Regions from separate parts of the Halalkalibacterium halodurans genome, predicted to be linked through region 2. Evidence: riboswitches for the same ligand, from Rfam matches in the RefSeq annotation. Region 2 holds a riboswitch; the other holds the start of a gene.

Region 1 (7,321 bases), 190 kb from region 2:
AGATCTACATCTTTTTGAGGAAATAGATTGAAAAGCGTACGAAACGTGTGATTATGAGCCACCCGACCAGAAAGGACGTTACGTAAGACAGTGGAGCGTTTCACAAGATTAAAATTTTGAAAGATCATTCCAATATCTCTTCGCATCATACGTAGCTCTTTTCCACTTGCTGAAGTGATCGATCGACGATTAATCATAATGTCACCATCGGATATATCGATCAAACGATTCATGGCACGCAATAAGGTCGATTTACCCGCTCCAGATAAACCGACAATCGCGACAAATTCCCCTTTTTCAATCGTTAAATTAATATTGTCTAACCCTATTACTCCATTCGGATACACTTTTGAGACATTCTTCAGTTCAATCATAGAAATCCAACTTTCTAATAAGTAGTTAAGTCGTAAAATGAGAAAGCTTGGTTCACCCAAGCCGTAAATGGCGGGTGCAATTTTTTCTTATCCTTCATCTTTTACAGAAGCAAAGTCCTTAAAGAGGAAAAAAAGTTGTTCAAAAGGGAGCTCTCCCCCCTTTTGGACAACCTCAAGATCGTGAGCCCCTAGAGATACGACCTATTAATAGACTAATAGAGAAAAGTAATGAAGTGAAAATCAGAGATTCAGTAGCCTTTATTCGCCTTGAACACGCTCCGCATAGTCACGAACGATATCAAAGGTAGCATCTTCTGATTCGGTATAACCTTCATGCGTATAGATATCACGAATAATCTCTAGACCTTCTTCAGATTGACCAATTTTAATAAAAGCTTGCTGGATCTTCTTTTTCCACTCATCGTCCATATCGGATCGGACAGAAATCGTGTCATTTGGAATCGGCTCTGTGAACGAAATCACCTTTGTATCTTCAAAAACAGTCGGAAAATCACCCGCAACAACATTACGCGCATCTTGGAAAATCGCAGCAACATCTGCCTCACCGTTTAAGACAGCAGTAACTCCTGCATCATGACCTTGGAGAATGAGCGGATTCACATCTGTTAAAGGATCGATCCCTTCGTCTAACAAAATCGCGGCAGGCCAAACGTATCCCGCTGATGATGTGTAGTCCTGGAAGGCGACCGTTTTCCCTTTAATATCTGCAATCGATTCAATATCAGAGTCGGCACGGGCAATAAACATCGACAAATAGTAATCGACTAGCTCATCTGTTGGTGAACCATCCTCGTTCACTCCAAACCGTTGCGATTGCAAGATAACCTCTGCTGCACCGTACTCATCGTGAGCTTGTACATAAGCGTTTGGCGGCAGGAAACCGACATCAACCTGACCAGAAGCCATCGCTTCAACGACCGTATTATAATTAGTTGATACACTAACTTCCACATCAATTCCTAATTCATCTGATAACAGATTCTCAAGCGGCTTGGCTCTAGCCTCTAACGTTTCAGCATTTTGCGATGGAACGAACTGAACCATTAACGATTCAGGTACATAGGCTTCACTATCTGTACCGCCAACCGCGTCCCCTTCGCTCACTTCACTGTCCGTGGCACTTGAGCCACATGCAGTTAAAAATAATGAGGTGGCTAGCAATAAAGATGCCCCTGCTTTTTTTAATCCCATGATGTACGTCCTCCATATGAAATAGATTTTTTAGAAAGACCAGATATGTACTGTTCATTCAGCCTTTTCATGAAAAGTGTACCACGCAAGAAGTAACAGTTATTTTTTAAAAATGTAAATTATGTAAGGGTTTTGTATACAATTGATTAATGTTTCAACTCTCGATTTACTGCTCTGAACGATGCCACTCGCAAAAAAATATATTACATTAAAATAGCAAAAACAGAGTAGAATACTATGATTTATTGGATTAGAGCTTGATATAAAGGGGTTAGGAGGAAAGAAACTGATTAGGTTTTCGCTTATTTCCTACTTGACAAATCGGCTTTCCTCCGTTAAAGTGGATTAAAATTTCATCGTTTGGGAACAGGTACGTTAAGTCACATGATAGACTTAATGTTTAAAAGGGAATCCGGTGCAAATCCGGAGCGGTCCCGCCACTGTCATAGCTGAGTTGTAACGATATTGTCACTGACCGTTCATTGGTTGGGAAGACTGTTGCAATGTTGACGCTAGAGCCAGGAGACCTGCCTGTTCTAACAGCACTGCTTTTACCTACGGGAGATAGGGAGGTGTTTCAAACATGTTTCGTTGCATCCAACGAAGGATATTTTTACCACTCTCCCATATTGGTAAAAATATCCTTTTTATTTTACCTTTTTACTCTATCACTTCAAGGAGGAATTTTACATGTTGACTAGCAATCTAGGATACCCACGTATTGGCGAAAACCGCGAATGGAAAAAAGCACTTGAATCGTTCTGGGCAAATGACACCACTGAAGAACAATTGCTCGCCACAATGAAAGAGCTTCGCCTCAATCATTTACGCGTGCAACAAGAACAAGAGGTTGATCTCATTCCTGTTGGTGACTTTACCCTTTATGACCATGTGCTCGATATGGCCGTAATGTTCGGAATTATTCCAAAACGATTCTTACAACAAGGTGATACGCCGACACTCTCTACTTACTTTGCTATGGCACGAGGAAGCAAAAACGCCCAGGCGTGTGAAATGACGAAGTGGTACAACACAAACTACCATTACATCGTTCCTGAGCTACATGATGCTGCACCACGCTTAACGAAAAACGCTCCACTTGAGGCCTATTTAGAAGCAAAAAATGAATTAGGCATTGATGGAAAGCCTGTCATTCTAGGTCCATACTCATTTGTAAAGCTAGCCAAAGGCTATGAAGAGGATAAGCTTCAAGAGACGATTCAATCATTGCTACCGCTTTACATCCAGGTCATCCAGGAGCTCGTCGATGCAGGTGCTCGTTCCATTCAAGTGGATGAGCCATCCCTTGTTACCTCCATTTCAGCACGAGAAATGGCGCTTGTTACACGTATTTACGAGCAAATAAACGAAGCGATCGCCGATGCACCACTCTTCCTACAAACGTATTTTGACGCGGTGACTTTTTACGAAGAGGTCGTCTCTCTTCCAGTGAAGGGCATTGGTCTAGACTTTGTTCATGGTGGGGCAAAAAACCTTGAAGCTCTCCGTACGTTCGGATTCCCTGAAGATAAGGTGCTTGCTGCCGGAATCATTGATGGACGCAACATTTGGATTAGCAACTTACGCGAGCGCCATGAGCTTGTTCATCAATTAGAACAGCATGTAGCGAAAGATCGTCTTGTATTGCAACCATCATGCAGCCTTCTCCACGTACCGGTTACAACCAAGCGTGAGGAAAAACTCGACCCAACGTTGCTAGGTGTGCTTGCATTTGCTAATGAAAAACTAACCGAGCTTCACACATTAAAACAGCTAGCCGCAGGAAATGAAGCTGAGGTGAAAGAAGCGCTTGAGGCCAATGACGACGCTTTAGCCGCTCTCGAAAAATCAGGCTGGCGCTCTGGAGCAGCAACATCTCATAACCTTGAAAACAAAAAGCGCCCACAATCCTTTAACGAGCGCCGTCCGGTTCAAGAAGAAAAATGGCAGCTTCCTCTTCTTCCAACGACAACGATCGGAAGCTTCCCGCAAACAAAAGATGTGCGTCGCACAAGATCGTTATGGCGAAAAGGGGAGCTATCGACAGTCGAGTATGAGCGGACGATGAAGTCCTACATTGAAAAGTGGATCAATATTCAAGAAGAGCTTGGCCTCGATGTACTCGTTCACGGAGAATTTGAGCGCAACGACATGGTTGAATTTTTCGGTGAGAAGTTAGATGGCTTTGCATTCACAGCCAACGGTTGGGTGCAATCATATGGCTCCCGCTGCGTCAAGCCGCCAATCATTTATGGAAATGTGAGCTTCACCGAACCAATGACGGTAGCAGAAACCGTGTATGCCCAATCGTTAACGGACAAACCGGTGAAAGGCATGCTCACAGGCCCTGTCACGATTTTAAACTGGTCGTTCGTTCGTGATGACTTACCGTTAACTGTGATTGCACATCAAATCGCGGAGGCCCTCACCCATGAAGTGACGGCATTAGAAGAAGCGGGTATCGAAATGATTCAAATTGACGAACCGGCGATTCGTGAAGGTCTGCCATTAAAAGCTGAAGATCAGCAAGAGTACTTAGACTGGGCCGTGTCCGCCTTCCGTGCGAGCTGCGCCCATGTGAAGGCAACGACGCAAATTCATACTCATATGTGCTACAGCGAATTCCATGAAATGATCGAAGCCATCGATGATCTCGATGCAGACGTCATTTCCATCGAGACATCACGAAGCCACGGAGAAATGATTAGCGCGTTTGAAAAGACGACGTATGAAAAGGGAATTGGGTTAGGGGTCTACGATATTCACAGCCCTCGCGTTCCTTCAGAAGAAGAAATGCTAAATGTCATCCGCCGCGCGTTAACGGTCTTGCCAGCTAGCCTTTTCTGGGTTAACCCTGATTGTGGCTTAAAGACTCGCGCGGAAAAAGAAACCGTAGCCGCCCTTAAGAACATGGTAGCTGCCGCACGAGCTGCACGAGAAGAGCTAAAAACGAAAGCTTAATCCTCTCACGAAAGGGGTAAGGATGAGACAAGAAATCATCTACTTCTTAGAGCATACGACGGATGCTGCCGTCATGAAGAGGGTCATCGACAACCTTGACCATAAAGGATTATGGATGTTAATCCAGTATTTAGAACGGACGAATCAACAGACAAAGCAGAAATGGCACGAAGCACTGAACGCTCATTTACGCTTGTCTTAGACGAGTGCTGCTCTAATAAAGGCGTTAGCCGCGGTGGCTAACGCCTTTATTTTTTACAATCCTACCTTTTCGCTTCGTCGCTCCAGCAAGATGACGTCCCGCCACACACCCTCTCGTTTTGCAAGTCGTTCCCGCTTCCCCACTTCGCGGAATCCTAACTGGCGGTGTAGCTTGAGACTGGCCACATTTTCAGGGAATACAGACGCCTGCAACGTCCAATACCCTTGCTTTTCACTTTCTTCTACAACGGACGCCAGAAGCTTTCGCCCGACTCCCTTTCCTCTTCCTGTCGAGCCAACATAAACGCTGACTTCGGCTACTCCTTGATAAACACAGCGACTGGAGACTGGGCTCAAGGCTACCCAGCCAACGACCTTTTCTTTAATCTTTGCCACAAAACGGCAGCTTTTCACATGACCGGCATCCCATTTCTCCCACGAAGGGGCTTCCGTTTCAAATGTGGCATTCCCTGTTTCTATCCCTTCTCTGTAAATGCGTTCTACCTCAGGCCAATCGTTGTCTGTCATTTCGATTATCCGTATACTTTCCACTGTGCTTCTCCCCCTTCAAGCTAACATTTCATGTATCACACGAGCTAACGCTTTTATGCCGTATTCGAGCCTTTCCCCTGTTTCGTATGAATAGGAAAGACGAATATAAGAATGCTTCAAGCCTTCATAAATCGTACCTGGATGAATTAAGACGTTATCTTTTAAACAGCGGTGGAAGACACGGTTCATATCAACCGGGTGTTTTAATTTGCACCAAATGTAAAACGAACCGGAGGGCCGATTCCATTCCGCTAGCTCCCCCATATGCTCCTGCAACAATTGAAGCATCGCGTTTCGCTGATTTTTCAGCTTGTCTCGCACAAACTGGGCATGACTCGTAAACCAATCATTATTCGTTAACCATCTCTGTGCGATCGCTTGGGAAATGGAGCTCGCCCCATAATCGGTCTGCATTTTCATGTCTGCCAAACGGTGGATAACCGGCTCTGGACCGATGACCCAGCCGACTCGAAGACCAGGGCTGATGATTTTTGACATGCTCCCGAGATAGAGAACATTCCCTGTTTGATCGAGTGATTTTAACGGAGGTGGTGGAGCCGCATCGAACCAAAGCTCCCGGTATACATCGTCTTCAATGATTGGCAGTTGAATCGCTTGGCAAACATGTAGTAGCTCCTTTCGAACAGCGGTGCTGTACGTTACATTCGTTGGATTGTGGAACGTAGGAATCGTATAAAACATTTGCACATCTTGTTGCCTTTTGTATTGTCGTAAAACGTTCGGCTTGTGTTGCACGTCCGCTAACGGCACCTGGACCCCACGTATGTTCGCTGACGTAAGTATACGTAACGACATTAAATAGGACGGGGACTCGACAGCCACACGTGCCCCTGCCTGAAACAGTCCATTCGTCATAAGGGATAGAGCTTGGAGTGCTCCCGAAACAATTAAGACGCTTGACGGAGATACGTGAATCCCATATTTTGAGACAAATTCGCAAACCGCTTCTCGTAAAGCAAGCGAACCCTTCGCCTCTTCATAGCTTAAATGGCTTGCTTCAAGAGAGAGGGAAGCAAGCACTTCTTCTGTTTGCTTAACAGGAAGTAACCCTTTTGCTAGCTCTCCTGTCCCAAGGCGTACGACTTCCTCGGAAAACTCCGCTTCGTTGATCTTTTGTACATACGTTTTATTCGGCTGAAACACCCCACCTGATACGTATTGCTGCCAATCTGGAGACGTAGCCGCAATGACGTTCCACGTGTTGTTGACAACTTTTGTTCCTTTCCCCTGAACACTTTCGACTAAGCCATCTGCCATTAATTCTTCATACACTTGGACAATCGTGCTTCGATTAACACCGAGCAGGTTTGCCAGTTCCCGTTGTGATGGCAAAAGGGTACCTACCGTCCACTCGCCGCCCTCGATTCGTCGCTTAAGCTCTTCTTTAATTTGCAGATAGATTGGAACGTGGCTTGAACGATCAGGCTTCCAATCCAATTTCATACTTCTCACCTTCATTTCAATGAACTGGTTGGCCTCGAGCTAGGCGAACTGGATGATGACAAACGACCGTCGCTTGCTATGATGATGTCGACTTCACTTTTAGGAGGGTTTACGATTGGATTCATTTTTACATGGTTTTCTTCTCGCCTTCGGTCTCATTTTGCCCATGGGCGTACAGAATCTATTTATTTTCACCCAAGGGATGACGCAAAATAAGCTTCGTCGCGCATTGCCAGCTGTCATGACCGCCTCGATTTGCGATACGATACTCATTATCGTTTCAGTGCTGGTGATGGCAGTAGCTGCCCACCTCGTCGAGCGGTTCGTTCCCTTTCTGATCATCGGAGGGTTCGTTTTCCTCCTTTATATGGGCTGGGTCATTTGGAACAGCACCTCAGCGAGCAACGGTAAGGTAGCACCATTTACAGCAAAAAAACAAATGTCGTTCGCCTTAACCGTTTCCCTGCTGAATCCCCACGCACTCCTCGATACCCTTGGGATCATCGGCACGAACTCGTTGCTCTATGAAGCAGCAGACAAATGGTCGTTTACATGTG
Region 2 (7,321 bases):
TCTTTCGCTCTCTCCATTAACCGTAAAGTCATACACAGAGGACTCGCGATTATATAAATCACTTCCTGAATTCAAAATCGTCGAGGCACCATCGGCGATTAAAATGATCGACAATGTGATAAGAATCGATGTGACGGCAACGGAGGTCGAACGATTCGCGATGTTCTCCTGAAACTGCCTTATTGTAAAGGTGTGGAGCCCTTTCGTTGATTTACGCTCAGACAATCCCGCCAAGAAACCTAGTATTTTTGCAAAACCTCTCATAAAAAAGATCGTCCCCAAACTTCCGAGAGCCAATGCGATAAACATAAGCAACCCTGCAAGCTCCTCAAAATGAGCTAAAACACTCCAGTAGGCCATACCTAGAAGGGCCACACCAATTAAAAGATGGATGATGTTCCCTTTCACGTGTCCCATGTCGGTTTTCTTATCCATCTGCTCATAAAGTAACTGATGGACTTCTTGTTTAAATAGTCTGCCGCCAAGAATGACTAGCGCGACAAACTGGATGAATAAAAAGCCGATGATCGTAAAGAAAATCGCGCTTAATGACAAGGTCATTTGATGACCGATAATGCCCTGTCCCACTAATTTAGAAACGGTCAAGCTAATGATTTCTGCCAAAAATCCGCCGATTAAAATCCCACCAACGAGTGCAAAAATGGATGTTATGAACCCCTCTGCTATAAGCTGAAGAACAAGGCGTTCCTTGCGCATTCCTAACATGAGATAGAGCCCGAACTCTTTACTCCTTCGATTTAATTGGTACTGATTAGCAAATAAAATTAAGAAAAATAATAAAAATAACGCAAATAGATAAACAATGGGCATTAAGGCTAACAGTTTATCAATCGCATCACTTTCAAACTCCCTTAAGAATAAAATAATATCTTGTTTCCCCAAGGAAAGAATAATATAAAACGAGGCGACTGCGGTTATAAGGGTTGCAAAATAGATTAAATTCTCCTTACGGCTACGTTTCGCATGACGATAGATCAGCTTAGAGAACATTGGCGCTTCCTCCTCCAAGCTGAGCTAGTACCGTTAAAATTCTTTCATAAAATTTCTCACGAGACTCTTCTTGTTTGCGACGTAGTTCGTGAAAGATGACACCATCTTGAATAAAGAGGATTCTAGAGCAAAAGCTCGCTGCATTAGGGTCATGGCTGACCATTAAAATCGTTCTTCCACTACTACGATTAATACTCTCCAACTTCGTCATTAACGTTCTTGCGGAGCGTGTGTCCAATGCCCCTGTCGGTTCGTCCGCCAGAACGATATCTGGATCAGAAATCAAACAACGCGCGGCGGCGACCCTCTGCTTTTGCCCACCAGACATCTGAGATGGGAATTTATGAAGAATATCTGCAATATCTAAAATACTTGCCAGCTCATCTAACTTCACACGCGCTTTTGTAAAATCCACTCCATGAATGGCTAATGGTAATAGGATATTTTCTTGTCCCGTTAGATTATCCAGCAATTCAAAGTCTTGAAACAAATACCCGATTCGACTGCCACGATACTTCGCTAAATCCTTACTATCAAACGCACTGATGTTTTTTCCATGTAAAAGAACACGTCCCGAGGTGGGTTTAATAATCGTAGCAATGCAGTTTAATAATGTCGTTTTGCCAGAGCCACTTGGACCCATGATTCCTAAGAATTCTCCTGGGAGAATGTCAAAATTAACACCCTTTAACGCTTTTGTTAGATTGTTTTTCTTTCCGTAGTTTTTTTGTAAGTCTTGAACCTCTAGTAATTTTCCGTGACTGGCCATGTGAAACTCCCCTTTTCTATCATCATTTTCGGAAATCATCATCCACCGGATGGAGCTATTCACATTTTAACCAGTATGACAGACGAAAAACACTTACACCTAATGTAAGGAAAACGGAAGGGTTGATCTAATATTCTTAAAGATTTACGCTATAGAGCTTACAATAAAAAAACGGCCTCATAGAGACATCCTGTCCTAAGAGACCATTCTTTTAAGCATATCTGCTCGAATCATTCGATTTTAAAACGACCCTTCAAGTGACAACTTCTAATGTATTAATCGTCACCCCACGTTGATTAGAGAGAGTCGGTACCTGTAAAGAAGGAATACGGCCTAGCCATCCCAACGATGACTGTTTCTACTGCTCCTTGCCAACATCCTCAATGGCACCAGACACACCAGCTTGCTCAAATGTCGCCATTTCACGTGCAATTCGGATGGCTGACCTTACAATCGGAAGGGCAATGGCCGTCCCGCTTCCTTCCCCAAGACGAAGATTTAGATTGACGAGTGGTGTTAAGCCTAAAAGTTTGTTCACACAGACATGACCAGGCTCCACTGATTGGTGGGATGCAATCAAATAATGCACACATAGGGGTGCGATTCGAACCGCTGTTAGGGTAGCCACAGCCGTGATGAAACCGTCGACTAAAACAGGGATTCGCCATGCTGCTGCGCCTAGTACAATCCCTGCAAGACCTGCTATTTCTAATCCCCCTACTTTGGCTAAAACGTCAATCGGATCTGCTGCGTTGGGCTGGTTGACTTCAATGGCCCGCTTGATCACAGCGACCTTTTTTTCTTTTCCTTCATGACTTAGACCTGTCCCAAAACCAACGATTTGCTCCACCGGTACCTGCTCGAGTGCAGCGAGCATCGCACTGCTTGCCGTAGTATTTCCGATTCCCATCTCCCCAAGCGCTAGCAACTTAGCTCCATTCTGTATAGCTGCCTGTGCAACATCGATCCCTACCTCTATCGCAGCAATGGCTTCTTCTCTTTCCATGGAGGGGCCTTGCGCCATATTATTTGTTCCATGGCGTACGTTTTTGTTGATTAAACCCGGAAGCTGCAACGTGCCATTGACACCAATATCAACAACCTGTACCGAGGCATTTGAGACACGTGACAACACATTGATCGCTGCCCCACCTGTAATGAAATTATGAACCATTTGCTGAGTAACTTCTGATGGATAAGCTGAAACGCCTTCAGCGGCTACGCCATGGTCTGCCGCCATTACGATTACGGTGGCAGGATCAATTTCAGGCTGGGTGTGACCCGTAATGCCCGCTATTTTAATCGCCAATGATTCTAATAAACCTAAACTCCCCAAAGGTTTCGTCAGAGTGTTTAAATGTTGTTCCATTTGTTGCTGTGCTTTTGTGTCCAACCCATTGATTGAACCAATCGTTTCCTTTACTTTTTGCATGATCCTTCCTCCTTTGATGGTAACTCCCGACCACACAAAAAACCCCAGCTTAAATAAGCTGAGGGTATGCCATGCCTCATCAATGACAGCGCATCTTCTTAGGCAGGTCTCCTGGCTCCGATTCATCGCATGCTACACCTTCCCAGTTTCCCAGTGGTATTGTAGCAGCTCCTCGACTACAGTGGCGGGCTCCGCGTCGTTTTAAAACTTCCCTATTCTCCTACAAATGAGGCACCTAAGAAGCCTATTAAACTGTATTACTACACTACAATTAAATCATAAAATCATTCGGTTAACAATCCGTCACATTAGCAAATAGTCCCCAGTTCTGGAATACTCAATAAACCTTCTATTCACTTATCTTGCTAATTAACTTCTGTCGATTTTACATCATTCTCAACCTTGGAAGGAAAAGCCTTTCCGCTTCGTTTAATCTTTTGGTAAAATTTAAAGAGTGGTTAAAAATCGTAAGAGGGAGAATTTAGATGATGACAACCCCTATTTATGTAGTAGACGCTTTTACAAATCAAGCTTTTAAAGGGAATCCAGCAGCCGTCTGTGTTCTTCCTACTTCACGAGATGATATTTGGATGCAGCATGTTGCTTCGGAAATGAATTTATCCGAGACTGCTTTCCTCCACCCTTATCAAGATGGATACTCATTGAGGTGGTTTACACCAAATACAGAGGTCGATTTGTGTGGACATGCGACTCTGGCAAGTGCCCGTATTTTATGGGAACTGGATCACATAAGCGCGGAACAGCCCATTACATTTTATACTAAAAGCGGAATACTTACTGCTAGTAAACGCGGCGAATGGATCGAATTAGATTTCCCATCTGAACAACCAAAACAGGAAAATGTGTATCCTAATGAACTGATTGATGGATTAGGCATTCAACCGTTATATGTTGGCCGAAACCGATTTGATTATTTAATTGAAATAGACTCTGAACAAAGGTTAAAAGAATTAAATCCTAATTTTTCACTATTAGAACAAATCGATACTAGAGGAATCATTGTAACAAGCAAATCGACATCAACTGAATACGATTTTATTTCAAGATGCTTCTTTCCAGCGGTAGGTGTGAACGAGGATCCTGTTACAGGGTCAGCCCATTGTTGTCTAGGTCCATACTGGCAAGAAAAATTAAACAAAAACGAATTTCTTGCCTATCAGGCTTCTAAAAGAGGAGGCATCCTAAAAATCAAATTGCAACATGATAGAGTTTTCTTATTAGGGCAAGCCATCACAGTATTGAGAAGTGAGCTCCTCCTTTAACTCGTAACCTATTCATCCATGAATGATGAGATGATTTAATCATCCGCAAGAATTTAAAAAAGGTAAAAATAGTGCAACATTAGAGGAGTGACAGTGAGATGAAAATAGAGCATGTAGCAATCTGGGTCAAAGATTTAGAAGCTATGAAAACATTTTATGTTAAGTACTTTAATGGACATGCAAACTCAAAGTATCATAATAAAGATAAGAAATTTGAATCTTACTTTCTAACGTTTGACGGGGGTGCACGTTTAGAGATTATGTGTCAGTCAGGTATCGATAAGCCGGATCAGGACGATCGGATGGGTTGGGCTCATATTGCCATTTCTCTGGGGAGCAAGGAGGCCGTCAATCAGATGACAGGCCGCTTACACAATGACGGTTACCGCCTTGTTAATGGTCCTCGTGTTACTGGGGACGGCTATTATGAGAGTGTGATAGAGGATCCTGAAGGCAACTTCTTAGAATTGACTGTGTAAAAAATATCGCGCCCTTTAATGGAGCATCGTTCTTGATTACCGTGCTGCATTGATATTCCCGGCTTAACCGTTCTCCTATAAAAACGTGCATTTCTATAGGAGAACGCCATAAAGGCATGGTTAATCCCTGTAGTGACTTTTCCTTAAAGGGTGATTACCCGATCGCATCGGTCGGCAACTTCAGGATCATGGGTAACGATCACAATCGTCATTCCTTCTTGGTTCAATTGGCATAACAAATCAAGAATGACATTGCGGTTAGCCATATCAAGTGATCCTGTTGGCTCATCAGCTAACAACAAGTCGCACGGCCGTAACAAGAGGCGTGCAATAGCCACACGTTGTTGTTCCCCTCCTGATAGCGAGTGGACTTTTTTATTTAGTTTGTTAAAGAGACCGACTTTTTCTAACACTTCCTTTTTCTTTTGTTGTTTGAATGTACGTGATCCCTTTATAAGTTCGAGCGGGACGTCGAGATTTTTCGAAACCGTTTCATCATCCATTAAAGCAAAGTTTTGAAACAAGTAAGCGATTTTGCTTTTACGGAACTGCAATGCCTGTTTGGAATGGTATGCTGGCTTGTTCTTGCCAAAAAGCCGCACCGTGCCGCGATCTTCTTTTTCTAACAGACCAATAATGTTTAAAATCGTTGTCTTTCCTGAGCCGCTTGGCCCTGTAATCGCGATCATTTCGCCACGATCAATGGTTAAGTTGAAGTCACGGAGCACCGTTTCTGAATGAAAAGATTTGCTGATGTCAGTCAGTTCTACGATTGCAGCTGCCATTCGTTATTCCCCCTTTAATACGCTAACTTTGTTTTTCTGCTCGAGCCTCATTAACACAACAGACGTGACCACCACTTCCGTCAAGAAAAGGACAAGTACGACGATCGCCAAGTATTGGGTCCCACTATGGCGGTAAAGGGCAATGCCTAAAATGACGACCCATGTTGCCAACGTCCAAAACAGGACATTACGGTAAGCACGAAACAGACTGTGGCCGAAAAGGCGCCGCAATAGAAAGCGTTTTTTGTGTTGTGCGAACAACAAATGGCTTGATTGCACAATCATAAACAGGGCGATTGTTGCCGTAAGCACAAACAGGATCGTATCAAGTGTTAGTGCCCGTTGGATCTCAGTAATGTCTTTTTGTGCTTGTTCATTAACGGTCACCAAGTGTTTGGCATTGTCATCAAGCTGCAAGTCGCGCAAAAGCGGAAGATAGTGTTCATAGGTTTTCGCTGTATTTTGGTCCAACAGTTTGACTTTTAGCGGATCATTTCCGACTGAGCCACGAAAGAAATCTCGTTCCATTGGATAGCTGTTATTCTCCGTAAGGACTTGTATGATAGGGTCAACAATTAGATTGCCTTCGTTTGGGAAGACATAGAGATTAAAGCTAAACACTTCTTGAGACGAAGCGAGCCAAATGATGTCAAACGTTTGCTCTTGCAAGTGGGAATAAGACTCTGCTTGATATTCGGGCATCGTTGCCCAATACGCATAATCTTCTTTAAAGTAAGCAATAATATCTTCTTTCTGGTCCTTATATTGCTCAGGAACCAATAACACACGATTGGTTTCTTCTTCCTGAATGGCAATACGTTTATTATTCTCATCTACTAGCGGAAAAGCTTGTAAATAGTTTGGGTTCACTCGTATTGAACGAATATGTTCTTGTGAATATTCCGTAGCCATTCGCAACCATTCTTCTTCATAAAGTACTGCATCTATATAGAGAGCGCCCACAGCATTTAGCACTGGATACAAGCTCTTAGTTAAGGAAATATCTGTTTGCCATAAGCCACTCTCCTGGTTCATTTCTTCTTGGTCGTAACCGATAGAATGGGGATAAAATTCGCCGTAATCTTTACCGAACGCCCAATCGGTCATCGAGTTACGCACTTCTTCCATTATTGTCAGGCGATCCGCGATTTGTAGCAAAAAAACAATGACAGAAACGAGGGCGACCACCTTGGCTACTTGGCTTACGATTAAAAACAGCTTCGTTTTCGTGTTGTTTTTAATGCTCTCGATTAAGGAAGAACGACTGCTATAAAACACAAACAAAAAGGATATCGCCAGCAGAAGCAGGAATGGCCATGATCCGGTAACCATTGTAGCGAAGAGATAGCGAGGTTGCCAGCCAAACAAGGCAAAAGCCAACAGGGGCAAGAACAACAAATAAAAAGCAAAAAAACCTCCACAGGCATTGCCGATCAATCGTCGCCATATCTTAAAAAGCGAAAAACCGTGCATGCTATAAATCGCGACTGTTTTGCCGTTTCGCATAATGTAAAACATGAGCATCAGCCCTGTTATTCCCCAAAGCGTCCATGCTAACGTTT

The links. A riboswitch is a leader RNA that binds a small molecule or an ion and turns the genes downstream of it on or off. The one in region 2 is predicted to bind cobalamin.
Region 1: it holds a riboswitch for cobalamin, as region 2 does, so the genes downstream of both, metE (5-methyltetrahydropteroyltriglutamate--homocysteine S-methyltransferase) here and cobT (nicotinate-nucleotide--dimethylbenzimidazole phosphoribosyltransferase) in region 2, are expected to answer to the same signal.

Annotation. Positions count from the first base shown of each region.
Region 1 covers NZ_CP040441.1:500,546-507,866, reverse strand. The annotation lists gene phnC (phosphonate ABC transporter ATP-binding protein) at 1-374, opposite strand, end outside; gene FED51_RS02525 (phosphate/phosphite/phosphonate ABC transporter substrate-binding protein) at 633-1,586, opposite strand; cobalamin riboswitch at 1,938-2,135, shown strand; gene metE (5-methyltetrahydropteroyltriglutamate--homocysteine S-methyltransferase) at 2,277-4,547, shown strand; gene FED51_RS02515 (hypothetical protein) at 4,570-4,749, shown strand; gene FED51_RS02510 (GNAT family N-acetyltransferase) at 4,803-5,291, opposite strand; gene FED51_RS02505 (aminotransferase-like domain-containing protein) at 5,316-6,764, opposite strand; gene FED51_RS02500 (LysE/ArgO family amino acid transporter) at 6,880-7,321, shown strand, end outside.
Region 2 covers NZ_CP040441.1:313,998-321,318, reverse strand. The annotation lists gene FED51_RS01695 (ABC transporter permease) at 1-1,011, opposite strand, end outside; gene FED51_RS01690 (ABC transporter ATP-binding protein) at 1,001-1,780, opposite strand; gene cobT (nicotinate-nucleotide--dimethylbenzimidazole phosphoribosyltransferase) at 2,139-3,212, opposite strand; cobalamin riboswitch at 3,297-3,466, opposite strand; gene FED51_RS01680 (PhzF family phenazine biosynthesis protein) at 3,698-4,495, shown strand; gene FED51_RS01675 (VOC family protein) at 4,594-4,974, shown strand; gene FED51_RS01670 (ABC transporter ATP-binding protein) at 5,118-5,759, opposite strand; gene FED51_RS01665 (bacteriocin-associated integral membrane family protein) at 5,763-7,321, opposite strand, start outside.